One region of the Sporosarcina sp. YIM B06819 genome, then DNA from elsewhere that is predicted to be linked to it. Evidence: a T-box and tRNA genes for the amino acid it is inferred to sense, from the RefSeq annotation. Region 1 holds a T-box; the other holds one or more tRNA genes.
The links. The T-box of region 1 lies ahead of alaS (alanine--tRNA ligase). A T-box ahead of a tRNA ligase gene usually reads a tRNA of that ligase, here a tRNA-Ala.

Region 1 (15,768 bases):
CAACATCGCCGTCTACAGAGTGTTTTAACGAGTCGAGTGTACAAAATCGAAACGAACACTGTTTTAAGCAATTGTAGCACTTTTTAATCTTAACTTTTTTATCGCCATAAATTAATTCTGTAAATGGATTACGAATAGCGCGTCCTTCTAAACCGACTGTTGTTTTGACAAGAACGGTATCTCCCTCATTGCAATCTACATACATTTGTTTAAAGGCGGGATGCGCATCGCATTCGTTGCTGGCGACAAATCGTGTCCCCATTTGAACACCGGAAGCTCCCAATTGGATAGCTTTTGCGATATCCTCGCCACGAAGAATGCCGCCTGCTGCTATGACAGGAATACCGACTGATTCAGCTACTTCTGGCAGCACATCGAATAACGGTCTGTCTGTCCCGAGATGTCCGCCAGCTTCACGTCCTTCCACGACGACAGCGGCAGCACCAAGTCTTTCGGATAATTTTGCTAGCTTGGCAGATGATACAATCGAGATGACAGGAACGTTATATTCTTTACCCCAACTGTACATATCACGTGAAATACCAGCTCCAGAAATGATGAAATCCACTTTCTCTTCCATTGCCGCTTTGATATTTTCTGCAAAATCCGTCATGGCAAACAAAACATTTACGCCGATATAGCCTTTGCCGTTGGTCAGTTCTCTTGCCCTTCGAATATGACTTCGCAGTGTCTCAACTGAAATGCCAGTGCCGGAAATCGTACCGATCCCTCCAGCATTTGCGACAGCGGCAGCGAGTCCACTGAGTGAAACTCTGACACCCATGCCACCTTGCATAACAGGGATTTTAGGTGTCATATGTCCGATAATCATTTTTGGAATATCCATACAATAAATTCCTCCTATTTGGTTGTGGAAACTTGTGTATCAATATGAAAGTACTCATGAAAAATGAAGCCAGTACACTTTAAATGCTAGCGGTGGAGACAAATGTGGAAAAAAATAAGGTGAGCGTAGTGTGCTAATCATTTTTAATACAATAGCATTAGTAGGGGAAGAGTTATGTGATTTAAATCACAATGAGCAGTGAATAGGGCAAATTATAGGAGCTATCCAACGAAAATCCCCCTCCATCTGTTTCTTTGATGGAGGGGGAATGCTTTAGTAATCCCATTTCGACATTTGAAATTCCGCGCTTCCTTCTGAGGCGAAAAAACGAATGCCATCACTGTTTTTGCGTGGGAAAATTCGACTTGTAAATACTTCTATGCCGTCATTGATAAAAATCTCTACTGAAGAGACGTCTACAAAAAGTTGAATTTTAATGCTAGTTGTTTCAAGTGTACATTGTCGTATTGTTCCATAATCCACACCAACATCTTGACCTGAGTAAGTACGATCAAGCACGACCTTTTTGTCAGTCGTGTCATAGTATACCGTCGTTTTTTCCTGTTCACTTGTTCGGAACTCAATACCGACTGTTTTTGCGTCAATCGAGTTAATTTCACAAATCATTTCATAAGAAGTGCCTGTAAAACCCTCATATACTTTGGTTTCATTCGCAATCGTATCTTTTACTATGTGTACTTGTTGGCGAAGTGCCGCAAGCTCTTTCACCGGCTGTTGCAGTAAATACCCATCTTGAATGGATAATTCTCTTGGCAACGTTAAGCAATGTGCCCAGCCATTCGAATCTGTTGGATAAGTAATTTCCGGTAATCCCATCCAGCCGACCAAAATACGGCGGCCTGAAGAGTCTACAGTCGTTTGAGGTGCGTAAAAATCAAAGCCGCGATCCAGTTCTTGAAAATCACCATGCCGTAACTTATTTTGCTGCATATCCAATTTTTCACCGATAACATAGCCAGATTGATAAATGTTTTGATAATGATCACCACTCGCAGCTAATCCTTGTGGCGAAAAAATGACAACTCCTTGGTCTTCTAATTCAAAGTAATCGGGGCATTCCCACATGAAGCCAAAGGGATCCATCTCGGTTTCAATTTCACCTGTAAATGTCCAATCCAGTAAATTTGTCGAGCTATAGAGCACGATACATCCTGTTTGATTCAATCTTTGTGCGCCAATGATGGCATAATATCGATCGTCTTGTTTCCAAACTTTTGGATCCCGGAAATGGTCAGTGTATCCTAGTGGTACGGAAGGAATTACAGGTTTGTCGAGCTTAGTAATCTGATAGTTGTCATCCATAATAGCAACGCATTGATAAGGATGGCGTACCCAGTTGGCGTCACGCGTATTGCCTGTGTATAGTAAATATAATTTGCCTTGATGTTCAATGGCGCTTCCAGAGTAGGCTCCGTGGCTGTCAAATTCATTATCTGGTGTTAATCCAACGCCGAGATCATCCCAATGCACAAGATCTTTCGACTTTAGATGGTACCAATATTTCAAGCCATGGACAGGTCCAAGTGGAAACCATTGATAAAACAAATGATATTCTCCGTTAAAATAAGAAAAGCCATTGGGGTCATTGAGTAGTCCCGTATTCGGCTGTATATGAAACGTTTGGCGCCACTCGCACTGATCCACTGTTGACTGAAGTTCAGCCAATTCTGTAGAACTGATCTCGGTTAATGGTCGGTAACGTTGTTTTCTTGTCCATTCCACAATTATTCACTCCTTAAAAAAATAGGGGAGAATCATTTGATGATTCTCCTAGTAAATAGTTACTGCTTATTTTTTTCTCTTTGTGCCAATAAAAACGTGATAGCGAATGCGACGACGAATGTAATGCCCATCCCAATAATATAAGGAATAATCGATGAAGATTTAATCGAAATAATGCCTGGCAGGCCAGCCGCACCGAGTGCGATTGCTTTTACTTTATAAAGGGTAGCAAAGGCAGATCCTACGCCTGCTCCGATGATTGCCGCAATAAAAGGATATCTTAACCGTAAGTTGACGCCGAACATGGCTGGCTCTGTAATCCCTAAAAGTGCAGAAATACCTGCAGCTGAAGCGGTTCCTTTTAATTTTTTATCTTTCGTTATGAAGAACACGGCTAGTGTGGCAGCCCCTTGCGCGATGTTTGACATCGTTGCAATGGCAAAGATAAATGAGCCACCCGTCTTTGCGATATCCGCCAATAACTGTGTTTCTACCGCGATAAAACTATGATGCATGCCAGTAATGACAATCGGCGCATATAGTAATCCGAATACGGCACCGCCAAGAAAACCAGTCGTGTCATACAAGAAAATAATACCATTTGTCAATGCGTCACCGGCAGCACGCGTAAAAGGTCCTACAGCTGTAAATGTTAAAACGCCAGTAATAAAGATGGCCAATAACGGTGTTAAAAGATTGTCCAACGCAGTAGGAATCACTTTGCGACAGGCATTTTCAATCTTCGCTAAAATAAAGGAAGACACTAGTACGGGGAGTACGGTCCCTTGATAACCTACTTTTTCTATCGTAAAGCCAAAAATATTCCACACAGGTACATCATTTGCTAATATAGCGGCCCCATAACCATACCCATTGAGCAAGTCAGGGTGGACCATGATCATACCAAGTGCTGCCCCAAGATACGGATTTCCTCCAAATCGCTTTGTAGCCGAAAATCCAATTAAAATGGGTAGAAAGACAAATGCAGCATTGGCAAATGTATTGATTAAAGCTGCTAAGTCAGTCATCCCCGGATTTGCTTCTACCAGCGATTGTCCTTTAATGAATAAATCCTGCGCCGTCAATAAATTATTAATCCCCATAAGTAAACCGCCTGCAACAATCGCTGGAATAATGGGGACGAATATGTCGGACAGCAATTTAACAAACCGTTGAAGAACATTCAATTTCTTAGTACTAGCTTGCTTGACATCTGCTGTAGACATATCCGCAAGCCCCGTTAATTTAGCAAACTCTCTATAGACTTCATTGACAGTTCCGGGCCCAATGATGATTTGATACTGACCACCTGTAGAAAAGGTTCCTTTGACAACATCCATTTCATCCAATGTTACTTGGTTTACTAGTTCTTCGTCCTGTAAGACTAAACGTAACCGTGTGGCGCAGTGTGCAGCGGCGGTAATATTTTCTTTACCTCCTAATGCAGCGACAAGTTCTTGCGCAATTTGTTTATAATCCATTTTACTCCTCCTCTAATTATCAGTTTTTTGGAACCGGTTCCAAAAATGATTAAAAAATTTTAAGTATGATGCAAAGAACCGGTTTTATGAATGCTGAAAACAAGCGTGGAACCGGTTCCGTTTTAGTTTAAGTTATGAGTAGGATAACTGTCAACACTTTCTTTTTCAATTAACTGATAATCTGAGAAGGAGAGTCTATCTATCTGCTCGCCGTTGACTAATTGGATGATTCGCCCGGCAGCTTGTTGTCCTGCTCCTTTATAATCATATTTAATTGTTGTTAAACTGGGGTGTATAATATCCGCGACTTCATAGCCACCGAATCCTGTGATGGATAAGTCATGTGGAACACGTAAACCTTTTAGATGGGCGGCCTTCACTGTGCCCATTGCGATATTATCTGTTGCACAGACAATAATAGAAGGAGCAAATTTATCGATGATAATCGAAGCTTGGGCAATGGCTTCGGTCATGTCGAAGCTTGTGAGGTAATGGTTGACTTCGCACTGTTTATTTTCCGAGAAAGCTTGTATAAGACCTTGTTTTCTCCTGACGCCGACAGCAATATCTTGCTCTGTGACACCCAAAATCGCAATCTTTCGATGTCCTTTTGCTAAAATATAGTTACCTAGCTCATAAGCGGATTCATAATCTTGGTGAATTAAGCTATGAACGTCTGGATGTTCTTGCCCAACTAACAAGACGGGAATGTCAATCTTGTTGAATGCCTGCAAGTGGCTGTCTGTAATTTGTGCGGCTAAGAGAATGATTCCTGCAACTTTTTGTTTAGCTAATGTATAGATGTTTTCAATTTCACGTGTTAGGTTTTGACTCGAATTAGAAATTAACATTTGATAATTATGTTCCCTTAGTTGTTCATCAATCCCAATTAATGTACGCGACGTAGCGTAGGAATCAAGGCGTGGCACAATCACGCCAATAATATTCGTTTTCTTTGCTTTTAAACTCTGCGCAAAGGCATTCGGCGTATAGTCTGTATCACGAATAATTTGTTCGATTTTCAGCCCCGTCTCTTGGCTAACAGAACCACCATTCAGGTAGCGAGAAACGGTACTTTTAGCTACTCCTGCCAGTTGAGCGATATCAGCAATGGTTGTTGTCATCGTTACATCTCCCCATTTAATTCTGTGAGTACTAGTATACACGACAATGGACTGAAAATAACGCTTCAGTTGTTAAGGGGGATGGGGAGAAAAAATTTTTCTAGCCGGAAATGAAACGTAGTGACTGGTTCAGGCGTCTCTTATTAAGAAGATAGATAATGTTTTGCTTTAGATTTCATCCGCAGTACAGTAAAATGAGTGTATGTTTGGAAGAAAGGAAGTCTCAATGTGAAAAATGTTTGGAAGATAGCCGTTGTCGGTTTGCTTGCTGTTGTCTTATCAGCATGTGGCAATGCAGCAGCGCAAGGGAATTTGACGGCTCAAGAAGTTTTTGAAAAAGCGAAGGATGCGTCGACAAAATTAGAGAGTGTCCATAGTACAATTTCTTTTGAAGATTTTTGGCGGACAACTGTACCAGAGGATAAAAAGACGATGAAATATGATTTTCAATCAGATGCCACTTTACATCCGGTAACATTCAAACAGCGGTTAATTATCAAACCAAGCCTTGAAAAAGCGTGGGGAGCAAGCGTGTATAAAACGAATGACCGTATTTTCATTGAAGAAGACTCGAAAAAAGAGTTGGATGAATTACCTTCAGGCGCACTGTCAGAGTTATTTGGTGCCATGATGGATCATGTGAATCCAACTGTAAATCTATCATTCTTTGAACCCTTTGCAGATGATTTTGAGTTGGAACCGATTGATTACGGCTATAATTTAAGGCTGTCCATGTCGCGAGAACAATATCAAGAATTTCAAAAACTTGTGTTTGGAGTAGATGACATTAGTGGGGAATACGCATTTATTAATAAATTCGATATTGTCATCGGTATTGATATCAACACATTCTACACAACGGATTTCAAAATGACGCTGGATACAACAACGTATTCAACAACAGAAGTTAACGGTAATTCACATCGTGTCAAACAGACGATATCAGCTGTTTACAGTAAGTATGATCATGTAGAGCCTATCAAGCTTCCGGCTAAAGTGCTAGATGTAGCGGCTCAATGAATTAGACAACCTTATGGAAAAGGGCTGTCCAGAAAGTCAGTTATCACTGACTCTTTGGATGGCCCTATTTTCATTAATTATCCAAAAACTATTTTTGATTCCTCGACAAGCACTGCTAGAAACTTATCGATCAATTGCCGGGGGTTATCGATCAATTCGGAGTCGTTATCGATCATTTTCGCTGAGTTATCGATCAATTGGGCAGAGTTATCGTCATTTCAGGACCTTAGACTCACCTCTTGAACCCGTCTGCACCTTAAAAGAATAACCTCCCGCTGTTTGAAGGGAGGTTATTTCCTACTTCTGCTTACGAAAATCCTTTAACTTCTCATAAATAGCAGCCAACTTCTTTTCCTCACCTGCACCAACAGGCTTATAAAACTCAGTCCCAACCAGCTTGTCGGGTAAGTATTGTTGATTGACCCAGCCACCAAATGAACCGAGTGGTGTGTCGTGTGGGTATTTGTAGCCGACGTGTCCGAGCTCGGCTGCGCCTGCATAATGGGCGTCACGTAAATGGAGGGGAATATCTCCGGTTTTACCTTCATTGATCGCTTTTACGGCGGCATCGAATGCTTTATAAGCAGAATTCGATTTGGAAGCTAGACACATTTCAATGACAGCGTTGGCAAGTGGGATGCGTGCTTCAGGCATACCCAATCGTACTGCGGCTTCTGTTGCTGCGAGGACATGCGGACCTACTTCAGGGGAAGCTAGTCCGATATCTTCGTACGCCATCACAAGTAATCTTCTAGATACCGCTACTAAATCACCAATCTCCAAAAGATTAGCTAGATAATACATGGCGGCATTGACGTCGCTACCACGCACGGATTTTTGCAACGCAGATAATAGATTGTAAAAATGCGACCCTTTTTTATCGCCGAATAAACCAATCCGACCGAGCAAGTTTTCGATCAGCCAGTCCTCGACGATGGTTTTCCCGTCCGTTTCGTCACTGGCAGAAATGACTGATTCGAGCACGGTTAACGCTTTGCGTGCATCTCCATTAACACCCTCCGCAATTAACGCAATCTGGTCATCCGTGATGCTAATTGTCATTTTGCCGAGACCACGCTCTTCATCCGTCAGGGCATTGTGAAGGACCTCCAACAAATCTTCTGGTTCCAACCTTGATAACTGCCGAATTTCGCCACATCTTGAACGAATGGCGGGATTGACATCGTGGTAGGGATTTTCTGTCGTTGCCCCGATTAACACAATCGCTCCACTTTCAACATGGGGTAGTAGTGTGTCCTGTTGTAATTTATTAAACCGGTGAATTTCATCGAGAAATAATAATACTTTTCCTGTGATCCGTGACTCTGCCACAACGCTCTCTACATCTTTTTTGCCAGAAACCGTCGCGTTCATTGCGATGAAAGGCAGATCACTGGTGCCGGCAATTGCATGTGCCAGCGATGTTTTGCCGATTCCGGGTTCTCCGTACAATAGCATGGAAGGAACATGTCCGTTTTTTATCATTCGGTAAAGAGCTGTCTTGTCTCCGATAATATCTTTCTGCCCTGCAATCTCGTCAATATTTCTAGGACGCATACGATACGCCAATGGTTCATTATGCATGTGGTCACTCCTCGTACAACAGTTCTTCCAGTATACAACATTAGATGAAAGGAAGTCATTTCAAGCTAGCTGATAACCATTTATGATATACTATTTTGAAGCAAACTGTAAGAAAAGGACGGGGTTTATTAGTGAAAATTTCAACAAAAGGACGCTACGGATTGACAATCGTTGTGGAGCTTGGTCGCAAGTATGGAGAAGGTCCTGTACCGCTACGAAAAATTGCCGAAGAACAGGAGTTGTCTGAAGCTTATCTTGAACAACTAATTCCTCCGCTTCGCAATAGCGGTATCGTGAAAAGCGTCCGCGGTGCATATGGCGGGTATATGCTTGCTAAGTTGCCAACGGAAATTACGGCTGGCGATGTGATCCGCATACTTGAAGGGCCGATTCAGCTTGTTGAAGGGCTTGAGGGGACGGATGTTCCACAACACGAACTTTGGCATCGAATTGGGGATGCTGTCCGCGGTGTGCTCGATACGACAACGATTCAAGACTTAATAGATTCTGGCCAAACGGCTGAACGTGATAGTTATATGTTCTATATTTAAAGGAGTCTTCTGATATTATGACAACAATTTACTTAGACCATGCGGCGACGACGCCAGTCCATCCGGCCGTCAGCGCAACGCATTATAAACTACAGCAAACTATTTTTGGTAACTCTTCTAGCATTCATAGCAATGGTAGAGAAGCTAGAAAATGGTTGGATAACGCAAGAAAAACGTTAGCTCAGTCCATTCACGCAGAGCCTGCAGAAATAGTTTTCACATCGGGTGGTACAGAAGCGGATAACAACGCGATTTTTGGTACGGCTATAGCGATGAAAGACAAAGGAAACCATATTATTACGACAACGATCGAACACCATGCTGTCTTAAATCCATGTAAACAACTGGAATTGCTTGGCTACGACGTTACGTACTTAGAAGTGGATACCAATGGGCAAATTAGTGTCGAACAAGTGAAAAACGCATTGACGGATCAAACGATTTTGGTATCTGTTATGTACGGTAATAATGAGGTTGGCACCATTCAACCGATTCGTGAAATCGGCGAATTAGTGAAAGACCATCAAGCGAAATTCCATACAGATGCTGTCCAAGCGTATGGTCTCGTTCCGCTGGATGTGGATGAACTCGGTGTCGATTTATTATCCGTATCAGCCCATAAATTGAACGGACCTAAAGGAATTGGCTTCCTCTATCAGCGCAAAGGAACCGATACGACACCTTTATTATTCGGTGGAGAGCAGGAACGGAAACGACGAGCGGGCACAGAAAACATTCCTGCCATTGTCGCTTTTTCAGAGGCGGTAACCATTGCAGGACAAGCGATGGACCAAAATGTGGCGAATTATAAGCGATACGCTGACATTTTAACGACTGTATTAGATGACCAAGGTGTTTCTTACGAAGTGAACGTCCATGACCGTGTAGAAAAACTTCCACACGTCCTCAATATTAGCTTCCCAGGAACTGATATTGAATCACTTCTCGTCAATCTCGATATTGCAGGCGTTGCTGTATCGAGTGGCTCAGCATGTACAGCAGGTTCGCTTGATCCATCGCATGTACTAACTGCCATGTTTGGAGAGGGCTCACCGAAGCTACGAAATTCAGTGCGCTTCAGCTTTGGTCTTGGTCTTGATGAAGACAGCGTGAAAAAAGCAGCAGAAACAACAGCGGAAATTGTGAAAAGACTAGTGAAATGAACTTACAAAGGATGAAAAACATATGAGAACAGCAAAAGCACCCGCGGATACGCGCGTCGTCGTCGGCATGTCAGGCGGCGTCGACTCATCCGTTGCGGCACTTCTATTAAAAGAGCAAGGCTATGATGTCATCGGCATTTTCATGAAAAACTGGGATGATACGGACGAATTTGGGGTCTGTACAGCAACAGAAGATTATGAAGATGTCATTAGTGTATGTAACGAAATTGGTATTCCGTACTACGCAGTTAATTTTGAAAAACAATATTGGGATAAAGTTTTTACTTATTTCCTTGAAGAATATAAAGCAGGGCGTACACCAAACCCGGACGTTATGTGTAATAAAGAAATTAAATTCAAAGCATTCTTGGAACACGCAATGAGTTTAGGTGCAGATTATTTGGCAACGGGCCACTATGCACAAGTCGTTGAAGTAGAAGGCGGCGTGTCCATGCTACGTGGAAAAGATGAAAACAAAGATCAAACGTATTTCCTCAATCAGCTGACGCAGGAACAATTGCAAAAAGTCATGTTCCCGATTGGACATTTGGATAAAAGCTTAGTGCGTGAAAAAGCGGTTGAAGCGGGACTGACGACTGCGGCGAAAAAAGATTCTACGGGTATTTGTTTTATTGGCGAACGCAATTTCAAGGAATTCCTCGGGCAGTATTTGCCAGCACAGCCTGGCGTTATGAAGACGATGGATGGCGAAGTGGTCGGTCGTCATGACGGACTTATGTATTATACAATCGGTCAGCGCCACGGTTTGGGTATTGGTGGAGCAGGTGACCCATGGTTTGTTTTTGGTAAAGATTTGGCGACGAATGTGCTACTGGTTGGCCAAAATTTCCATAACGAAGCGCTGTTTTCGGATAGCTTGACGGCTATTGATGTTAGTTTTTCAACAGTGCGTGAGTTGCCAACGACATTTACTTGTACGGCAAAATTCCGTTATCGTCAGCCAGATACAAGCGTGACAGTTGAGCTGACAGGCGATGGTACAGCTACTGTTACATTTGCACAACCCGTACGTGCTATCACACCAGGTCAGGCGGTCGTCTTCTATGATGGGGCCGAGTGTCTTGGCGGCGGAACAATCGATACGGTTATTAAAAATGGACGACAACTTGAATACGTTGGATAAGGGGAATTTGAAGATGAATTACAATGAAATCGGTATTACTGCACTACAAGATGGAGAATATGAGAAAGCGGTAGAATCGTTTGTCAAAGCGGTTGAAGCCGATCCGGAAAATGCTGTTGGTTACATTAACTTAGGCAATGTCTTTGCTTCACTCGGGGATGCTGAAAAAGCCGAGCCGTTTTTCCAAAAAGCCATCACATTCGATGCGGAAGCGGGTACAGCTTTTTACGGTCTTGCCAATCTTTATTACAATAAAGAGCGTTACGAAGAAGCGGCTAAATTATACGAAACAGCGATCCGTCATGGCGTTGAAGAAGCAGACGCTTTTTTCATGCTCGGTAAAAGCCTTGAACGTTCGGGCAATGAAAAACTAGCGTTGCCTTACTTGCAGCGGGCAGCTGAATTGGCGCCTGATGATTTAGAAATTCGCTTATCTTATGGAATAGTACTGGCGAATATGGAACTCTTTACAGAAGCGGGAGCTGAATTCCGTTTCATTATCGAACAAGACGAAGAAAATGCTGATGCTCATTATAATTTAGGCTTCTTGTATGCTGTGTCAACAGAACAGAAGGCTGATGCACTTGCACATCTCGAAAAGGCATTTACAATTGATCCAGAGCATGTACAAGCGCGTTATATTTATGACATGATTCAACTGGGTGAAAACGACAAGTAAGGGGTGGCGGTGATGGAAGGACACATGGAGGCAACAAAGAAAGATGAAATTTTTTTGATTGGGCGACCGGTTGTGACTATCTTCCATAATCCCGACAACCTTTTTACCATTGTCAAATTGAAAGTGCGCGACACGAACAGCGGCTATGAGGACAAGGAAATTATCGTCAAAGGGAGCTTTCCACAGCTAACAGCTGAAGAGGATTATAAATTTACGGGTAGACTTGTCAATCATCCAACGTACGGTGCGCAATTTGATGTGCAGACGTTTGCCAAGGAAATGCCGGCGACGGAAACGGGACTGATTCATTATTTGTCGGGTGATTTATTTCCTGGTATTGGGATGAAAACAGCGCAAACGATTGTCAAAAAACTTGGTAAAGACGTTATTAAGAAAATTTTAGATAATCCATCTGTCTTAGATGTGGTTCCGAGACTATCAGATGAAAAGAAAGAGACACTCGTCTCTGTTCTTGCACAAAATATGGGCCTTGAGCGAACGATTATCCAGTTAAATGAATGGGGATTCGGTCCGCAAATCGCCATGCGTATTTATCAAACGTATCGAGAAGAAGCCATTTCACAGCTGACTGAAAATCCCTATCGATTGATTGAAGAGATTGAAGGCGTTGGCTTCCAGCGTGCCGATGAATTAGGGAAGAATCTTGGCATCACGGGGAATCATCCCTCAAGGATAAAAGCTGCGATTCTCCATTCGATGAATCAGGCGGTGCAATCAGCAGGACATGTTTTCCTAGAAGCTGAAGCGGTTTTACCGGAGGTCAAGCGTCTCCTTGAGATGAGTCAGTCTATTGAAATTCCATTTGATGCTATTTCCCGGGCAATTATTGAATTGGTTGAGGAAGGGAAGCTAGCGGCGGAAGGGCGTAGACTCTACATACCGTCGTTGTATTTTTCTGAAATCGGCATTGCGTCAAAGATTGAGCGAATTATGCAAAATGATACAACAGACCAATTTCCGGTGTCTGAAATAAGAAAAGCGGTTGGAGAAGTGGAAGAACGGCTCGGTGTCAACTATGCAGAAACCCAGGTAGCAGCGATTGAGACTGCACTTCATTCATCCGCGATGATCTTAACGGGTGGTCCGGGGACGGGGAAAACGACTGTTATTCGTGGTCTCGTTGAGGTCTATGCGGAACTGCATGGCTTGTCGCTCGATCCGAAGGAATACGCTAAAAAGCAAGAGCCGTTTCCGATTGTCTTAGCGGCGCCAACAGGACGTGCGGCGAAGCGGATGTCCGAATCGACGGGCTTGCCTGCCATGACGATTCACCGCTTGCTTGGATTTAACGGACTGGAAAAGGAAGAAGAGACGGAGCGGGAAGTGAAGGGTCGTCTGATTATTATCGATGAAATGTCGATGGTGGACACCTGGCTCGCCCATCAGCTACTGAAAGCACTAGCGGATGATGTCCAATTATTATTCGTGGGTGACCAAGACCAGTTACCGCCAGTCGGACCAGGTCAAGTGCTCAGGGATATGCTGGAGTCAAGCAAAGTACCCGTCGTTGAACTGACTGAAATTTATCGACAAAGCGCGGGTTCAACGATTATTGAAATGGCTCATATGATTAAACGCTCCGAATGGTCCGCAGATATTACGCAAAAGACATCCGATCGATCGTTTATTAAAGCGGGCGCTGACCGTATTTTAGAAGTGGTCGAACAAGTTGTGAAAAATGCCATAGCCAAAGGACATCATATCAAAGACATTCAAGTGCTAGCGCCGATGTATAAGGGTCCGGCTGGTATTGATGGCTTGAATAAGATGATTCAGGAAATGGTTAATCCACCAGGACCCCAGCGCAAAGAAGTTGTGTTTGGTGAAGTTGTTTACCGCATTGGTGATAAAGTGCTGCAGCTTGTCAATCAACCCGAAAGTAACGTTTTCAACGGGGATATGGGGGAGGTCATCTCCATTATCAAAGCAAAAGAGACGATTGATAAAAAAGAGTTGCTTGTCGTGTCGTATGATGGCATTGAAGTGACGTATGAGCGCAATGATTTGAACCAAATTACATTGGCGTATTGCTGCTCAATTCATAAGTCTCAAGGGAGCGAATTTCCGATTGTAATTATGCCCGTCGTTCGTAGTCAACGTAAAATGTTGCGGCGTAATTTACTGTATACAGGGATTACGCGAGCGAAAAATTTTCTGATTCTATGTGGGGAGCCGGAGGAGTTTAGAGCGGGTATTAATCGAACGGATGAACTTGAGAGACAGACGACGTTGAAAGAGCGCTTGAATGGCGATGTTGTTGTGCCAGAAAGTGAAGTCGTTTCCGAGCAACAATCCGAAGTGCAAGCGCCAGAAGAGGCCACGCAACCAAAAGTGTATGAGTTGACGGTGGATACATTCATTACAATCGACCCAATGATTGGCATGAAAGGTGTTACACCTTACGACTTTCTTGAAGTTGCCGATTGACAATCATCCTGAACTTTTCTATAATCAATCCATTCATCATATGAAATACGTTGACGGAGAAAGTACACATAGCTACTCGTTCAGAAAGAAGCCCCTTGGCTGAAAGGGCTTTCGAGGGTGCATGTCGAAAAGCTACTCCTGAGTGCAGCTCATCCCTGCCGTCCGCCGCGTTAAGGCAACCAGAGATGCCGAATGCAAGTCATTCGGTAATTAGGGTGGTACCGCGAGACTAACATCTTCGTCCCTTGTTTTAGGGGCGGGGATTTTTTGTGTTTCGCCCACAGGATGTGGCGTACTTAGGATGCATGACCTTACAGGAAGTCGCGCACTTAAGCCGCCTTCCATGCATTTTCACAAAATAAGGAGGAATCATTCATGAAAAACTTAACAACGTCACAAATTCGTACGCTATTCCTAGAATACTTCAAAGAACACGGACACAGTATCGAGCCATCCGCACCGCTTGTGCCAATTGATGATGCATCCCTACTATGGATTAACAGTGGTGTCGCAACACTGAAAAAATATTTTGATGGACGTGTTGTGCCGGAAAATCCACGTATCGTAAATGCACAAAAATCAATCCGTACGAATGATATTGAAAACGTAGGGAAAACAGCGCGTCACCATACATTCTTTGAAATGTTAGGGAACTTCTCAATCGGCGATTACTTCAAAGAACAAGCCATCCTTCATGCATGGGAATTCCTCACGGATGATAAATGGATTGGCTTTGATCCAGAACTATTGTCGATTACGATTCATCCAGAAGATGAAGAGGCGTATGCAATTTGGCGTGATCAAGTCGGCATTCCAGAGCATCGTATTATTCGTTTAGAAGGTAACTTCTGGGATATCGGTGAAGGTCCAAGTGGTCCGAACTCAGAAATTTTCTATGACCGTGGACCATCATATGGAGATGATTTCTCGGATCCTGAATTATATCCAGGTGGAGAAAACGAACGCTACCTTGAAATTTGGAACTTGGTATTCTCAGAATTCAACCATAATCCAGACAATACGTACACTCCACTACCAAAAAAGAATATCGATACAGGTATGGGACTTGAGCGTATGGCATCTGTCATTCAAAACGTTCCGACGAACTTCGATATCGATATTTTCCAGCCGATCATTCGGGCAACAGAACAAGTTTCTGGTGAGAAATACGGTGTCGATGACGAGAAAGATACAGCTTTCAAAGTCATTGCAGACCATATTCGTACAGTTGCTTTTGCTATCGGAGACGGAGCATTGCCATCCAATGAAGGACGTGGCTATGTACTAAGAAGATTATTGCGTAGAGCCGTGCGTTTTGCTAAACAATTAGGCATTCACAAACCGTTCATGTATGACCTTGTACCAGTCGTTGGGGAAGTGATGAAAGACTTCTATCCGGAAGTGGATGTTAAACAAGCTTTCATCATGAAAGTTATTAAAAACGAAGAAGAGCGCTTCCATGAAACATTGAATGAAGGATTGGCGATTTTGACAGGAGTTATCGACAAAGCTAAATCATCTGGCACAGCTGTGATTGCAGGAGCGGATGCATTCCGTCTATATGACACATACGGCTTCCCGTTTGAACTAACGGAAGAATTTGCAGAAGAAGCAAGCGTCACAGTTGACCGTGCTGGCTTCGACGCAGAAATGGACAATCAGCGTAAGCGTGCACGTGCAGCTCGTCAAGACGTCGATTCTATGCATGTTCAGTCGGGCGTACTAGGAGAAATTCATGACGAAAGTGAATTCATCGGTTATGATACGCTGGAGTGTCAATCAACAGTCGTTTCTTTATTGCAACAGGGCGCTTTGATAGACAGTGCATCAGAAGGGGATGAAATTCAGTTCATCTTAGATCGAACACCGTTCTACGCAGAAAGCGGTGGACAAGTGGCGGATAAAGGGACAATCACTGGCGATACATTCATTGCGGATGTCAAGGATGTTCAGAAAGCACCAAATGGTCAAAACTTGCATACTG
Region 2 (15,768 bases), on a different contig from region 1:
ATCCCCTTCAAAATCATAGGCAATGACGTCCCCTAATCCTAGTTGCTCGGCCGACGACACTTGTGTAGCCGTCAATCCTTTTTTCGAAGTGGCTAAATACCAGCGCAATGAATGAGCCACTGACCAACTAAAACTCCATGTCCCCCCTTGCAGCCACCAGCCTCGCTCACGATTCGGATAGCCGTGCATCGGCGCCCCACCCGCCAACAAACATTGCGATATAAAATTGGTACAATCCACATCAAACGATGGAAATGCCGGATTGCGGCCGTTCCACCACTGGTTCGCATAGCGGACAGCGGCTTCCCTGTCGTACATTGTGAAATCCCTCCCTACGCCACCATATGAAAATAAATTGGGCGGAATGCATTAGAGAAGTAGCCTTGAGACGATCTATATAAATTACAGCACTAAAAAAGTACCCGAATAGACCGGATACTTATGAAGAATGTATGATATGAAAACAGTTTCTTCCTGACTTTTTAGCTTCATACATTGCATCGTCAGCATCTTTCAAGACAGAGGTAACTGTTGCCTCTGTAGATGAAACGAGGGAAATCCCCATGCTGGTCGTCACATGCAACATCTTATGCCTCATTGACCACGGTTCTTTCATAGCAGATTTAACAGCCATCGCAGTTTTCTGAGCAAGTTCTTCCGTTCCTACATTAGGCAGTAGAAGGACAAATTCATCCCCACCAAGACGCGCAGCCATTGCATCTTTGCCGATGTTTCCAGATAATCTCTTACCAAATTCCCGAATGACGCAATCACCTACTTCATGGCCGAATTGATCATTAATATTTTTAAAATGATCGATATCAAGCAGACAAACCGCAAAACCTTTTCCGCTATCCCGAAAATGATCCAATTTTGTCTGTAATCGATCCGTAAAAAGGCGACGATTTGGCAACTCCGTCAAAAAATCATGGTACGCAAAGTATTCAAGTTGATCTTCATTCTTTTTTTGTAACGTTACATCACGGATAATCATGACCATATGCTTAAAATTATTCCATTTATCATTTACAGGCGTCACCTTCAATTCCGACCACAGCCAGCCGTCCACCTTATGCTTAATTCTTAGACGCAAACTAGATGTTTTGGCCCCTAACAATACTTCTATAAAGCCCTGTTCCAAACGAGATATATCCTCCGGGTGCACATGCCAAATTGCTGATTTCCCAATATATTCAAAGGAATCAAACCCGTAAACTTCGTTACTAGAAGGAGAAACATACGTGTACGCAAGCTTTTCATTTATCAGCGCAATGACGTCTTGGGCATTTTCGGCAATGATTCGGAATTGCTTTTCACTTTCCACAAGCTTATTCCACGAAATTTCACTATCTAATTGTGCGAGTTTTTCAGTTGTAATATCTTTCACAACACCTATAATATATGTACATGTCCCCGTCAGATCAAATAAAGGCGTCAATCGGGTGTTTGAATATTTCCTGACTCCTAAAGAGGATAGATAAGAATCTTCATAAATCAGTAGTTCTTTAGTTTGCAAGACTTTGCTATATTGATTGTACAAGAACGTACTAAGCTCTAGATCATGCGTTTCACTAAAGGTCTTACCGATTGCATCCCGGTTTACATTGGCATGTTGAATAGCCAAATGATTGAAATAAGCATAGGTAAACGTCGAATCCTGTTCCACTTTCGAAATAAACACCATATCTTCAAGTACTTCCAATAAAGTCGTATCAAAAGGTAATATACTATTATCAATCATTGCTATTTTCCTTTCTTTACAGGCAGTAGTAGATGATTCAATGCACTAAAAAAAGCATCCGAATAAATCGGGTGCTCTTCGTGTTTCATATGGAGCATACCGGGCTCGAACCGGTGACCTCTTCACTGCCAGCGAAGCACTCTCCCAGCTGAGCTAATGCCCCAAAAATTTGGTACAATAAAAGTATAACAACAATATTCAAAAAAGACAATAGGCAGGGGGAGTCTTCATGCAGCATGCAGAAAGAGAAATCACCAGCCCTGTTGCGCTATGTGACGGCAAGGGGCTATTAAATCCAGAAGCAATCGGTTTTGCCCGGCAACCTCTTATTAAGAGTAATTTGACGGGTCATTTTATGCGCAAGAAAAAATGGAATTATTGGTGTGTGTACGGAGAGGATTTGCTATTTTCTGCGACAATCAGCCATCTCGATTATGCAGTTGTCTGTTTGGTCTATATTTTGGATTACGAAACGCAACGATTTTATGAAAAACAAATTACTATCCCCGTCGGACGTACTGTTAAAATGCCGGAGGAAGTTCTTGAAAGCGTCAAATTCGTCAATGACAGCTTGACTGTTCAAATTGTCAATATCCAAGGCGAAACGCATCTATCCGTAACCATCCAAGACTTTGACAATGAAGTGCTTCATGCGGATCTGCATATTACTCATCCACCAGACGACGAGTCGTTGAATGTCGTTATTCCTAAAAGTCGGGACATTTTTCAATTCACTGCGAAGCATCACTCGCTACCAACATCAGGCTTTGTGAAGATTGGCGAACGGCGTTATGATTTCAATCCCGAATACAGTTTTGCTGTGCTCGATTATGGAAGAGGCATCTGGCCACGTAACACAGAGTGGAACTGGGCGATGGCATCGCAGCGCCTTGGCAATCGCCGAATCGGGCTGAATTTCGGCGGGAAGTGGACGGATGGTACCGGGATGACAGAGAATGCTGTATTTGTAGATGGACTGATGACTAAAATTCATGAAGATGTACTGTTTAGTTATGACAAGACCAATTTTATGGGACCTTGGAAAATTCGAACAAAGTTTTCAGATACCGTCGACCTCAAATTTACACCCTTTTTTGAACGCATAGCTACAACCAATGTCAAAGTTATTCGTACGGAAGTTCACCAGCTTGTTGGCTACTTCAATGGTACAGTGCAGCTCCTAGACGGCTCCACGTTGTATATTCGCAACATGCTTGGTTGCTCAGAAGAACATATTGCGAAGTGGTAATTCCATAACGGATTTTGCTATTATCTATTATTTTTCTACGCCGGCTGAAAAGCCGGTTTTTTTATTGCATGAAACGCTCTTTGGTTTAATTCAGCCGTATTTAGGTAAACTACGTATAAGAAATTTATTTGAAAGGTGTGGTAGAGATGCACAAATTTACATTACTCGCCGCCGCAGCATTATCGGGCACTTTGATACTTAGTGGATGCGGCAACTTCGGGAAAAATGCCGACAAACCGAATCGGGAGGATGCGGCTCTTATTCACGAAAAAGAGAAAGCGGGAGGCTCCCTTGAAACCGGGGATGGTTACGGATTTACATCCTTTGATCTTGATATTGAAGTCGATGGCAAAGATGCAATTGAAGCCGATTACAAGGTGGGCAAACAGTTAGAGGCAGATTACGACAATAAACTAACCAACATCAAATTGACAGACAGCGCCGCAATGGATGAGCTGGATAAGCTTTTTATGGATATTCTTATCACCAAGGATACACCGCCTCAAGAAGTAATCGACAAAATTTTAAAATGGTACCAGCTAGAAACTTACTCGAAGTTCGATCTAGAAGTCGACTTTGATGATGGCACGAGGCTTGATATTGAAGAGATACAATGATCAATTACGCCTCGGCGTAATTGCGTCCAAATTTTGAATTGCGCTTGCGTGCCCGCAGGATGCGGATATGCAACCGTTGCCGCAGGACGCGGCGAACTTAGGTTGCCTTCCCGCTCCCTTCAAAATTTGTGACATCCGCCGGAGGCTTAACTTGAATCAGCAGGGAGTTTGGACTTCTGTATCCGAAGCTTCACTTTTAGCATAAAAATATTTGCTGATTCAAGTTAAAAGGGCTACAAGGATGGAGATATCCTTGTAGCCCTTTAACTTTATACTTTCGACTCCGCCAACATGTTGTAATAAGCCCCATGGCGTTCAATTAATTCCTGTTGGTCTCCAGATTCAATCAGTTTCCCTCGCTCCATTACATAAACGGTATCAGCTTTGCGAACCGTGTTCAATCTATGCGCGATGACAAAGCTCGTTCTGCCTGCCATCAAACGATCAAGTGCTTCTTGAATTTGCAATTCCGTCACTGTATCAATGCTACTCGTGGCTTCATCCAGCAAAAGGAGTACAGGATCCGCGACAAGCGCTCTTGCAATGGACAATAACTGCTTCTGTCCTTGTGAAATTTCACCACCATCCGCGGTCAACACCGTGTCATAGCCATCTTCCAGTCGGCTAATGAAACTATGCGCATTGGCCTTTTTGGCCGCAGCCATGACTTCCTCGTCAGTCGCATCCAGCTTACCATAGCGAATATTTTCAAGCACAGTTGCTTCAAATAGAAACGGATCCTGCAACACAAACGCTGTCTGACTACGCAATGTTTTTCGCGGCAACTCACTAATCGGAATACCGTCAATATAGATTTCACCTTTATCAACCTCATAAAATCTAGCGAGCAACTGCATAATCGTTGTCTTCCCCGCTCCCGTTGCCCCAACAAACGCCGCCGTCTCCCCCGCTTTTACGTGGAATGAAACCCCATCAACCGTATAGCCATCGGTTTCCACTGCATAACCAAATGACACGTTGCGAAATTCAACATCTCCTCGCAAAATTGTCTCTGCATGTCCTGTCGCTTCATCTTCTTCAACTGGTTCATCCATAATCTTGAATACACGTTCCGCCCCGGCAATCGCAGACAGGACTGTGTTGAACTGGTTTGCCAGATCGTTAAGCGGGCGCGTGAACTGGCGTGCAAACTCCGAGAAAATCACAATCGTTCCAATCGTCACAACCCCATCGCCTCTAAGTGCCAATAGTCCACCGACACCCGCGACAACTGCAAAAGCAGCGTTATTCAACATATTCATCACTTTGGGAATAAAACCAGAGTACGTCAACGCCCAAAAACCTGTACGCCGCAGTCGATCACTTTTCTCCGCAAACTCTTCCATAACACGCTGTTCTTGCGAGAATGCTTTAACAATGCGTTGGCCGGAAATCGTTTCTTCAATCATACCGTTCAATTCCCCAACTGCACGCTGCTGCTCTTTAAACAATAAACCTGTACGGCGTGTAATCCAACGCATCGCCACAAACATTACTGGCACGATAATCATCGTCAGCAACGTCAGCAATGGACTCAAATACAACATTACCGCCAGTGTCCCCGTCAGCGTCAAAATACTTGAAAACACTTGGATAAAGGAAGAGTTCAGCGTTTGACTGACGTTTTCAATATCATTCGTCACTCGACTCATCAATTCACCATGTTGCCGTTTATCGAAAAACGTGACTGGCAACTTCTGAAGATGGCTAAATAAACTCGTACGTAATCGGAAAATCGTTTGCTGTGCAATGCCGACCATCCAAAAACTTTGAAAATAAGTCGCGGCTGACAAGCCAATATAGATAGCAATGAGAAGACCGATTTGACCGCCAAGACCATCAAACTGCATCGCAATAATATAGTTGTCAATGATTTTTCCAATCATCAGTGGTCCCAGTAATGCCAACACGGAGCTGACAAAAACGAGGGCCAATACGGTTATTAGCAAGCCGCGTTGTTCGTCAACTAGCTTCCAAATACGGTAGAGCACTGATTTCCAGTTTCCTGCACGTTCTCCCTTTTTCTTTTTAGGATTTTTCAAATCATCTTTTATAATAATAGGTTCATAGCCAAATGGCTTACGAATGCTGCGTAACATCAGACACGACCTCCTCTCCCGATTGCGATTGCGCTATTTTTCGGTAGAGCGCAGATTGTTCCATCAAGTCGGCATGTGTGCCATAGCCAACAACCTTACCTTCATCGAGGAGAAGAATTTTATCTGCCCCTTGCGCTGTACGAATTTTTTGCGTCACAACGAGCATCGTTGCAGCTTCTCCTTCAAGCGCATCCCATAATGCCGTTTCCGTTTTGACATCTAACGCACTCGTACTGTCGTCTAAAATTAATATGGACGGTTTCCGGACAAGCGCTCGCGCAATCGACAGCCGCTGCTTTTGCCCACCTGATAAGTTCACCCCTTTTTGCCCAACCCGAGTGCTATACTTTTGCGGGAACAGATCAATGGATTCATGGATTTGCGCTTTTTTAGCCGCTAGTTCTAGTTCATCCACATGTGCTTCGGTATCGCCCCACGACAAGTTTTCCAAGATCGACCCTGTGAATAAAATCGATTGCTGTGGCACAAGTCCGATGGTATCGCGTAAATCCTTTAATGCCCAGTCCTTTACTTCAGTGCCACTGACAAAAATCTCTCCACCTGTCGCTTCAAAAATACGTGGAATTAAGTTTAGCAAGGTCGATTTTCCAGAGCCAGTTGCGCCCATAATGGCAAGCTTCTCTCCTGCTGCTACATGAAACGATACGTCATCCAATATAGGTGTTGGTTTCCCGGGGTAATGGAAGGAGACATGATCAAAACGCAAATCCCCCACCAACCGGCTGAATCCAGAACTTTCCGTTGTGTGATTTTCCAGGTCTTCATTCGCAAGGAGTACTTCTTCCATCCGTTCTGCCGAAGCCTTGGCACGTGAAAATGCAACAATAATGAAGGCAAACATTGAAAACGCCCCTGTCATGCGCATCGCATAGTTGACGATGGCAACTAGTTCCCCTACTTGTACGCCACCCTCTCGCACTTCCACAGCACCGAACCATAGCACAGCCATTAAACTGCCGTTCATGATAAGGAGCAAAACCGGTAAGATGAGCTCCATCATGCGCATCGCTGTAACCGTATCTTTTCTGAGTAAATCAGATACTTTTGAAAAACGACTCGCCTCGTACATACCGCGTAAATAAGCCTTAATCAGCCTGACCGCCTGTAAATTTTCCTGAATGACGCGGTTGACTCGATCCAATCGTTGCTGCACCCCAGAAAAATAACCGACTCCTTTATTCGCCATGAAATAAAGGAAAATCAGCAAGAACGGGGCACCAATGACTAACCATAAAGCCAGTTTAACGTTGACGATGAATGCCATGATTAAACTTCCGATGACAAGTAACGGGGCACGCATCATAATGCGGAGACCCATGAATAGGATGTTTTGCGTCATTGTCACGTCACTCGTTAGGCGCGTAATGAGACCGGCCGTTGGAAAACGCAGGAACGTTGCCATTGAAAATGCCTGCACTTGACGAAAAAGTGCCTGACGTAAATCATAGCCAAAACCTTGTGCCGCATGCGCAGCAAAGTAGGAATTGATGACTCCTGAAAATAAAGCCACGAATGCAAGCACCATCATGACACTGCCCCATGTCCAAATGACGGTCTCGTCCCCCACAAGAATGCCATCATCGATAATTTTTTGAATGAGTAGTGGCTGAATGAGCTCAACAGATAGTTCCAGTAACATTAGAAATAAGGCAATAACTATTGACCATTTGTACGGCTTAGCATAAGCAAACACTGTTTTCATTTTTCAACCCCCAAAAACTCTTTCGTTTTACGAATCATTAAATCAACAGAAGGAAGGATGTAGTTCAATCCTTCCTCCTGTTGATTTAAGCCTCCGGCGGATGTCACAGATTTTGAAGGGAGTTATGGAAGGCAGTCTAAGTTCGCGACGTCCTGTCGCAACGACTGCATGACCTACAAGGAAGGATGCAGTTCAATCCTTCCCCTCTGTAGGCCTCAAGCTCAATTCAAAATCTGGACGCAAACACGCCAAGGCGTGTTTAATTAGTAGACTTTATTATGCCATAGCTACTGAACTGTGTATAGCCAACCAAACTGAATCGCGCGATATTTCGGACAAGAGGTGAGACCAGCGAATTGAAAACTTATATGTAACCTTAAGAAAAAAGGACCGAGCCCCAGTGGGAATCGGTCCTTTTCTATTCTTATGCCTTCACCTTACTCCCCGCAATCGACAACCAAGTCACGCCAATCAGCATGACAATGGCCCCCGTCAATTGCCACATGCCGAGTACTTGTCCCAACCACAAGACAGAAATAACCATTGCTGTCAGCGGCTCAAAGCTTGATAATATGCTTGTTTCAACCGGCGATATGTATTTCATACTGCTCATAAATAAAATGAAGGCGAGTGTCCCAACCATAATGACAAGAAGAAGCATAGCCGTTGCGTTCCAATCTGCCAAATAGTCGAGATGCGTGATGATTCGTAAAGGGTTCGTCACGAAAAGTGTCACACCACCGATAATCATTGCCCAACCGATAACGAGTAGAACGCCCCATTCTTGCATGAGTCGGACTGGGTACAATGTATAAAACGAAAAAGTGAATCCAAGTACAATTCCCCAAATCACTGCTACTGGACTCAAAGCAAATCCAGAAAGCGAGCCGTTTGTCATTAGTAAAAATAGTCCAATCAATGTCACGAACATACCTAACACCTGTACGACAGGTGGCCACACCCTGTGTCTAAACGTCACGAACATAATAATAAAAATCGGGGCAAGGAATTGAAATAAGGTTGCAATGACCGCATTACTTGATTCAATAGCAGCAACGAACGTGTATTGGACACCAAGCATACCAAATACACCAAAAATGAGTAGCTGCCGTGCCCAGACCTTGTGCTTCCATGGAAGACCTATCGGTTTGCCTTGCATTTTCAACATAGCTAGCAAGAATGTCCCCGCAATTAATAGGCGTATTGTCAGCATATAAGAAACTGACATGGCGCTGTTCAATAGAATCCACTCCATCATAGGTCCCGTAGCTCCCCAAAGCATGGCACCCGAAATAATCATGACAATTCCTTTTAGTCTCTCCATCTTTTTACCCCCTCTACACTAGCAATTTATTCTTGATATAAGTAAATTGTCATCTATTCTTCAACTTCAGGATGTACAGATGGGAAAATTTCATTATAATAGGAGTATAGTACATTCAGAAGGAGACTTTTGTATGAAACCACAAAACGAGCAACTCATGCCGGAATCACCCGAAATTCCAGACATCATGAAAAGCCTTGAGCAATTTTACATGGTAAACCGAACGGATAGTGAAGGATCCATCATTTATGCCAATAAGAATTTTTTAGATACAAGCAAATGGACACCAAAGCGTATTCTCGGAAAGACATTGTGGCAAATGTTTCCTGAAACAGAGGCAAGTCAAAACCAAGCACACGCCATTTGGAACACCGTCACAAACGGCAAGACATGGTTCGGTACTGTTGAAAAAACAACACGCTTAACTGAGCCTTACTTTGTCACGATGATTGCCGTTCCATCTATACAAGCCGGTGTTGGACTCGTTTCTGTGACGTTCCTCGAGTTAGACATTACAGATGATGTCCATTTACGTGAACGACTCCAGCAAATTGCTTTTATCGACTATGAAACCGGATTGATGAGTCGCTATAAGCTTGAAACTACTGTCAATGAATCGATTGCAGAAGACAAACATTTCTCTTTTGTTTATATCACAATCGATCACTTTTACACGTTAAAAGATTTACAGTCCCCTGAATCGGAAAAAGAACTTATTAAATCATTCACCAATCGATTGAAGCGGTTTTTCCAAGATAACCCGATTGCAAGAATTGGTGTTAATGAATTTGTGGTTCTCACACCGTTTGGTGATTGGTATGTGCAAGGATTCTTACAATTTCTTGAACAACAACCTATTTATATCGAAAATAGCGCAATACCCTTGTCAGTTAGTGGAGGTATCGTTCGTTACCCTGAAGATCAATTGACATATAACCATTTGATGAAAGCTGCATTAGTCGCAACAAAAGATGTTATGGACAACGGTGGCAAGAAAATCGCTTCATTGTCTGCCGCATCGCACCAAGGTCTAAACAGACGGGCAATCATTGACCGTAAATTGCTAACTGCATTAAACCAAAACAATTTACAAGTCGTCTACCAACCACAATTTGATGTTTCCGCCAATAAAGTAAATATGTATGAAGCGCTTGTTAGATGGGAAGATTCAGAGCTTGGTTACATTTCACCAGACGAACTGATTCCCATCGCAGAAGAAAATGGACTTATCCACGAAATCGGTGCATTCGTATTGGAAGAAGCCGCAAAACTGGCTACCGAATGGAATGACAAAGGACATGCCATCAGTATTGCTGTGAACTCTTCTGTCCGTGAATTTAGCAATTCTCGCATGAAAGACAAAATTACTAAAATTCTTGAAGAAACAAGCTGTCCTGCAAGCAGTATTCAACTGGAAATTACGGAGAAATTCGCACTTCAAGCTGAAGAAGAGCAATCCATCATTCATCAGATGAAAGAGCTACAAGACGAAGGGATTAAGTTCGCACTCGATGATTTTGGAACGGGTTATGCATCATTCCGTTTTCTACAAAGCTTGCCTATCTCGAAGGTGAAAATTGATAAGCTATTTATCCGCTCCTTACTGACACATTCCAAGACACAGCGACTTGTCGAAGGAATGATTCAGTTAGGTAAGTCGTTAGGCTTGTATGTCGTTGCAGAAGGCGTCGAGACCGAAGAGCAATTTGAGTTACTTAAAACAATGGGCGTAGATGCAATTCAAGGCTATTATATTAGCGCTCCCGTCAGTGGAGATAAAATTTTATTGGACAATTAAATGAATGAAAAGGAGTGCCTGGCATGTAAAGGCACTCCCTTTTCATGTTATTTTTTCTTTTTTCTTCTCATCGTTGATTGGAAGAACAACTGAATGATCACTTCTGCAAAAACAAGCCCCATCGCAATTGCACCAGACACCATAAAAGCGCGCGAAGCATATGAAATGGATGTTGTATAATCATTTTCAACAATATGACGCATCGCATTATAAGCCATGCCTCCTGGAACAAGTGGGATGATGCCCGCAACACTAAAAATAATCATCGGCATTTTGAAGCGTTTAGCAAACAGATGTGCAACAATAGCGACAGTAAAAGCACCAAGGAAAGAAGCTTGCATGGGATCACCCGAATACTGATTGAACGTACTATAAATGAGCCAACCCGTCATGCCTACAAAACCACAATAGAATAACATCCTGCGCGGTGCATTAAAAATAATACCAAACCCTGCGGCCGCCAGAAAACTAAGAATCCCCTGCGTAACCCACGTCAACCTTCTTCACCTCTCTACTCAAAAAGATAAAACAAGTGCCACACCAGCACCAATGGCAAAAGCTGTTAAAAATGCCTCGGCACCTTTTGATAATCCAGACACAAAATGACCCGCCATCAAATCACGCACGGCATTGGTAATCAACAAGCCCGGAACAAGAGGCATGACAGAGCCAATAATGATTTTATCCAACTCCGTACCCAGCTCAACCGAAATTGCACCGTAACCAATCAGGCCGATAAACAAGGCTGCGACGAACTCCGCGAAAAAACTAACTTTCGTTAACTCTTGCATTTTGGTCGCGATGATAAATCCTACCCCACCAGCAAAAACGGCCGCTGGTACATCTGACCATATTCCTTCAAATAAAATTAGAAAACAACCGCTGGCGACAGCTGCTGCAATCACTTGCAGCCATAATGGAAACATCACATTGGCTTGTTCAATTTCTTTCAGCTTGGCATAAGCTTGCTCCAGTGTATATTCATCCGCGGATAGTTTGCGAGAAACATCGTTGACAAGCGCTACTTTTTCAAGATCCGTCGATCGATTTTTAATCCGAATTAGTTTGGTATGATACGGACTACCTGGCGTAAAAATGATACCCGTGGGCGTAACAAAACTATGCGTTGCCGACAATTCCTGCGTTTCAGCTATGCGCTCCATTGTATCCTCTACACGATACGTCTCAGCTCCCGCTTCCATCATTAAGCGCCCCGCAAGCAGACAACAATCTATCGCTATCTCTTTATCCACTGCTGACAATCTCCGCTCACTCCTCTAAAGAGGAATAAAGTTCAATTCCTCTTCACTCCTTTTGAATAATCTTAACGAAGCAATCCACAAATGACAATGAGTAAAATCCAAAGAATGAAGTTATCAACAAGTGGATAACTTCATGTAGCTAGAATAACGGTGTTTTCGTTGAATTTGCTGATAAATCCCTCAAACTGGCCAATAAATTCTCCAATATTTCATCTCACCTAAAAAACGATCCAGCATTAGTGTGCTGGACCGCGTTTTTCATTTCCACTCAATCAAACTTCACGCCACCCAAAGTACCAAATGTATCTAACGAATAACTATTAATTTCCTTCATAGAAATTGTATACAGCTCATCTTTACTATACAACATACGCTGAATTTGCTTATCCCAATCTGAATATTGCTCTCCTTGCGTATTCTTCGTCAATAAATCGCCTTTCAACACAATTCCTTTTTCAGATGTAATTTCGTATACGAGTGCTCCCGAGCTTTGAAGCTCAATGTAATCTTTTTTGCCGATTTCATCGTACACCATAACAGGGAAACCGTACAAATTACGGTTTTTATGCTGGAACAATGCCTTATGGTCATATTGAATAGGCGAGTAAGTACCTCGGCCACCGATAATTTCCGTATCCTGTTCTTTCGGATTGGCAAAATCGGAAATATTGAATAGTGAAATCTTCATGCCCTTCGTCAAAATACGTGGCTCACCGCCGTTTGGATTCTTTTCGGCAACTGTTTCATAACCGAATCCGATTAGATGAGTATCATCAAGTGGGTGCAAATAATTACTGAATCCTGGAATCTTCAGTTCACCAAGCACCTTGGGAGCTGCAGGTTTGGCTACATCAATGACAAACAGTGGATCCGTTTCACGGAACGTTACCATGTATGCCTTATCCCCCATAAAACGCGCGGAATAGATACGCTCACCCTTGGCAAGCCCCTCAACCGAGCCTGTAAGTTTCATGTTTTCATCTAAAATAAAGAGATGATTTTTCGATGGATTTTTGTCATCCCATGTATTTCCTTCCGTCATAACTACACGGAAATACCCTTTGTGCTCATCCATCGAAAACTGGTTGAGCAATTGACCCTTTAGCTCAGTAGAACTATGGAATTTCACGTCAGTTCCTTTCAATGCAAACTTAAATAGTTCAGTATTTGCAGTGCCTGGATTCCACATAATCATATCCGAAGTACTCGAATTGGAAGTGGGTACATCATCATAAGCAGTGGCAGTGAGATAGAGATTGTCCTCTGACATATACAACTGTTCACTACTACCTAAATAGCCTTTAGTGACGACCTTATTCGTTGCTGGTGATGACAGATTGATAGCAGTAATGACTGAATACGACGGCTCTACTGCACCAGGTAAAATCGCAATGTCTCGGTAATCTAGTAGCTGAGCATCTGCACTTCTTTTTGAATCGTACATGCTTGGGCGTAAGATATCTCCATCGAAAGTATCCATAATCCAAAAGTATGGGCGGACATTCGTGATGAAGTACAGCATATCTCCCGCTTTTCGCGCACCGTTCAAATAGCCTTCCGCCCCAATTTCACGGATCATCGATGGGTTTTTCGGATTTGAGACATCATACAACCGCACCATTGTCATGCTATTGACAGGCATTAGCCTTTTACTAGAGGTTGCCTGCTGTTCCTCCCGATATGGCTCATATTTCTCGCCAAGGACGACCAGTGTTTTACCGTGAAGGAACAATTGAGATGGATAAAATCCTTCTTCCATTTTAATCGCCGCAGCTTGTTCGATATTCTTTGGATTGCGGATATCTGTAATCGACACTTTACCATCACCGACTACTGCGTAAATAAAATCGCCATCCGTTTTGACAATATCTGCTTCATCGACCCCTTCAACTTGGTTGTTCGTCGTCGAATAATCAGAGGAGCCGCTTGATTTATTCGACGTAGAATCAGCCATTGCTGATTCCTCAGTAACCATGTCCGTCATAATGCCAAGACGAGGTTGTTGCATAGCCTTCGCTTGCTCGAAATACGCAATCAACTCCTTGGCAGAGGAAACGGGTGTAAGTACTTCCTCCACTGTGAACTTGAATGCATGCGCGCCGTGACGCTTACCACTCACTACCCTCGGCTTCACATGCAGTGTATAGGATCCCGCTTCAATGCCATTTACATGAGCCGTCTTTCCCTCATTACCAAGCGTAATGGTAGCAGTCACCTGCTTACCTTGGTCATTGGTGACAAAGAGATCTCCTATTTTTACAGGCTGGATGAAATCTTTGCTCCATCCTTGATTAGCAACTGCGCTAGTCGCTGCCCTAACTTCCCCTTGATGGATGACAGTAGAAGAAGCAATTGCACCTACGGTAATGAAAACAGCCGCGATGAACCCAATCGTCGATTTTTTCAAATTGACCAACCCTTTCCTTTTCGTGTATTACCTCATTAGACTGTAATGAATTGATTTGGTTACACGAAAAAAGGAATTATTTTCTGAAAGGTTGGATTTATTGAATAAAAAATGTAGCAAAACTCCTTTCTCAACCGAGATAAAAGAAGATGCTACACTTTTTTGTTTGAATCAATGATTACTTTGAATTGGGGTTGCTTGTTTTATAGCAATAGACCGTGTAACGCTCCTAGTAACGTAAAAATGATAAGATGGTCTCCGATCGCTATCACAAGTGTTTTTTTCGTCAAAAGTCCAAATAATGCATTTTTCAAATATACGATTGAAATAAGTATACCTATTATGATTCCTATCACCGCGCCTTCTAATAAACTTGCAGAGCCAGTGGCTTGGACGAGTATGGCAACAAAAATTGAACTAATAAATGCGACGATAACTGAGACACCATATTTTAAAGAACCTCTGCTCTGATGACCCTTATCCTGAGGGTCAAGATTTCCTTCTTTTTTATTCCCTAGAATGATCGAATAATAGATTGCTCCATAAATCATGTACAACAATCCACCAGCAATAATCGCAATGTAATTTAGTTCATGTAAATCAATTAACATGTAATTCCCTCCAATCTATTTAGGATCAATAGCTAAAGCTATCGTGCTTAGTTGAGCTATATTTTCATTTATGCTTATATACACAATAGCATGTTCTAGGAGAATTCGACTTATTTTTTATAGCATTAACTTGCAAAGCAAAAAACGCAAGCAGGATTTATTCAAATGAAAAAAATATAAATTCAATATGGATTGGACTTTCTCCAAGAGTGAGATGAGCAGTAACTGAAGCTGTAATTTTGCCTTCTTAGCATTTTTCGTTTAATTCATTCAACGTGAGGGAATGATTTCTTTATACGTGAATTGTCTAGGAGGAAATGACTTGATGAAAGATCAATATGACAAGATGGATGACAACGTTCAGGGACAAACGCAGGACCAGCAACCTGGTGTTGAAGCCGAAATGAATCCAGCACCCATTTATGATGATAAGGATTATAAAGGGTCAGGTAAATTAAAAGGTAAAACCGCTTTAATTACAGGCGGAGATAGCGGTATCGGGCGGGCAGTCGCGGTGGCTTTTGCCAAGGAAGGTGCGAACGTAGCAATTGCATATCTAGGCGAGCAAGAGGATATCGATGCAAATAAAACCGTGGAACTCATCGAATCCTACGGTGGAAAAGCACGGAAAGTTCGGGTTGATATTAGTGAAGAAGAACATTGCGAGCAACTGATTGATGAAGTGGTCAATGAATTCGGCGGTTTGAATATCCTCGTTAACAATGCCGGAAAACAATTTCCACAAGACGATATCTTGTCCATTTCAGCGGATCAATTACGCGAGACGTTCGACACGAATTTCTTCGGCTTATTTTATTTAACGAAAGCCGCTTTACAACATATGACGGATGGTGACGCCATCATCAACACCTCGTCTGTTACAGCCTATAACGGTTCGGCAGATTTGATGGATTACTCCGCAACAAAAGGAGCAATC

Region 2: it has a tRNA-Ala gene. The T-box ahead of alaS (alanine--tRNA ligase) is inferred to sense a tRNA for this amino acid. The anticodon was not compared.

The regions. Positions count from the first base shown of each region.
Region 1 covers NZ_JAWLIQ010000006.1:123,249-139,016, reverse strand. The annotation lists gene R2B72_RS04685 (nitronate monooxygenase) at 1-847, opposite strand, end outside; gene R2B72_RS04680 (sucrose-6-phosphate hydrolase) at 1,121-2,590, opposite strand; gene R2B72_RS04675 (sucrose-specific PTS transporter subunit IIBC) at 2,650-4,071, opposite strand; gene R2B72_RS04670 (LacI family DNA-binding transcriptional regulator) at 4,194-5,195, opposite strand; gene R2B72_RS04665 (DUF6612 family protein) at 5,424-6,215, shown strand; gene R2B72_RS04660 (replication-associated recombination protein A) at 6,513-7,799, opposite strand; gene cymR (cysteine metabolism transcriptional regulator CymR) at 7,931-8,350, shown strand; gene R2B72_RS04650 (cysteine desulfurase family protein) at 8,368-9,513, shown strand; gene mnmA (tRNA 2-thiouridine(34) synthase MnmA) at 9,536-10,657, shown strand; gene R2B72_RS04640 (tetratricopeptide repeat protein) at 10,671-11,336, shown strand; gene R2B72_RS04635 (ATP-dependent RecD-like DNA helicase) at 11,349-13,784, shown strand; T-box leader at 13,826-14,033, shown strand; gene alaS (alanine--tRNA ligase) at 14,160-15,768, shown strand, end outside.
Region 2 covers NZ_JAWLIQ010000005.1:199,860-215,627, reverse strand. The annotation lists gene R2B72_RS03795 (amidase domain-containing protein) at 1-318, opposite strand, end outside; gene R2B72_RS03790 (diguanylate cyclase domain-containing protein) at 440-1,741, opposite strand; tRNA gene R2B72_RS03785 (tRNA-Ala) at 1,832-1,904, opposite strand; gene R2B72_RS03780 (DUF2804 domain-containing protein) at 1,971-2,990, shown strand; gene R2B72_RS03775 (YusW family protein) at 3,137-3,607, shown strand; gene R2B72_RS03770 (ABC transporter ATP-binding protein) at 3,877-5,706, opposite strand; gene R2B72_RS03765 (ABC transporter ATP-binding protein) at 5,687-7,429, opposite strand; gene R2B72_RS03760 (DMT family transporter) at 7,854-8,753, opposite strand; gene R2B72_RS03755 (EAL domain-containing protein) at 8,887-10,551, shown strand; gene R2B72_RS03750 (threonine/serine exporter family protein) at 10,599-11,048, opposite strand; gene R2B72_RS03745 (threonine/serine exporter family protein) at 11,067-11,813, opposite strand; gene R2B72_RS03740 (beta-propeller domain-containing protein) at 12,082-14,220, opposite strand; gene R2B72_RS03735 (DUF1761 domain-containing protein) at 14,424-14,831, opposite strand; gene R2B72_RS03730 (SDR family oxidoreductase) at 15,154-15,768, shown strand, end outside.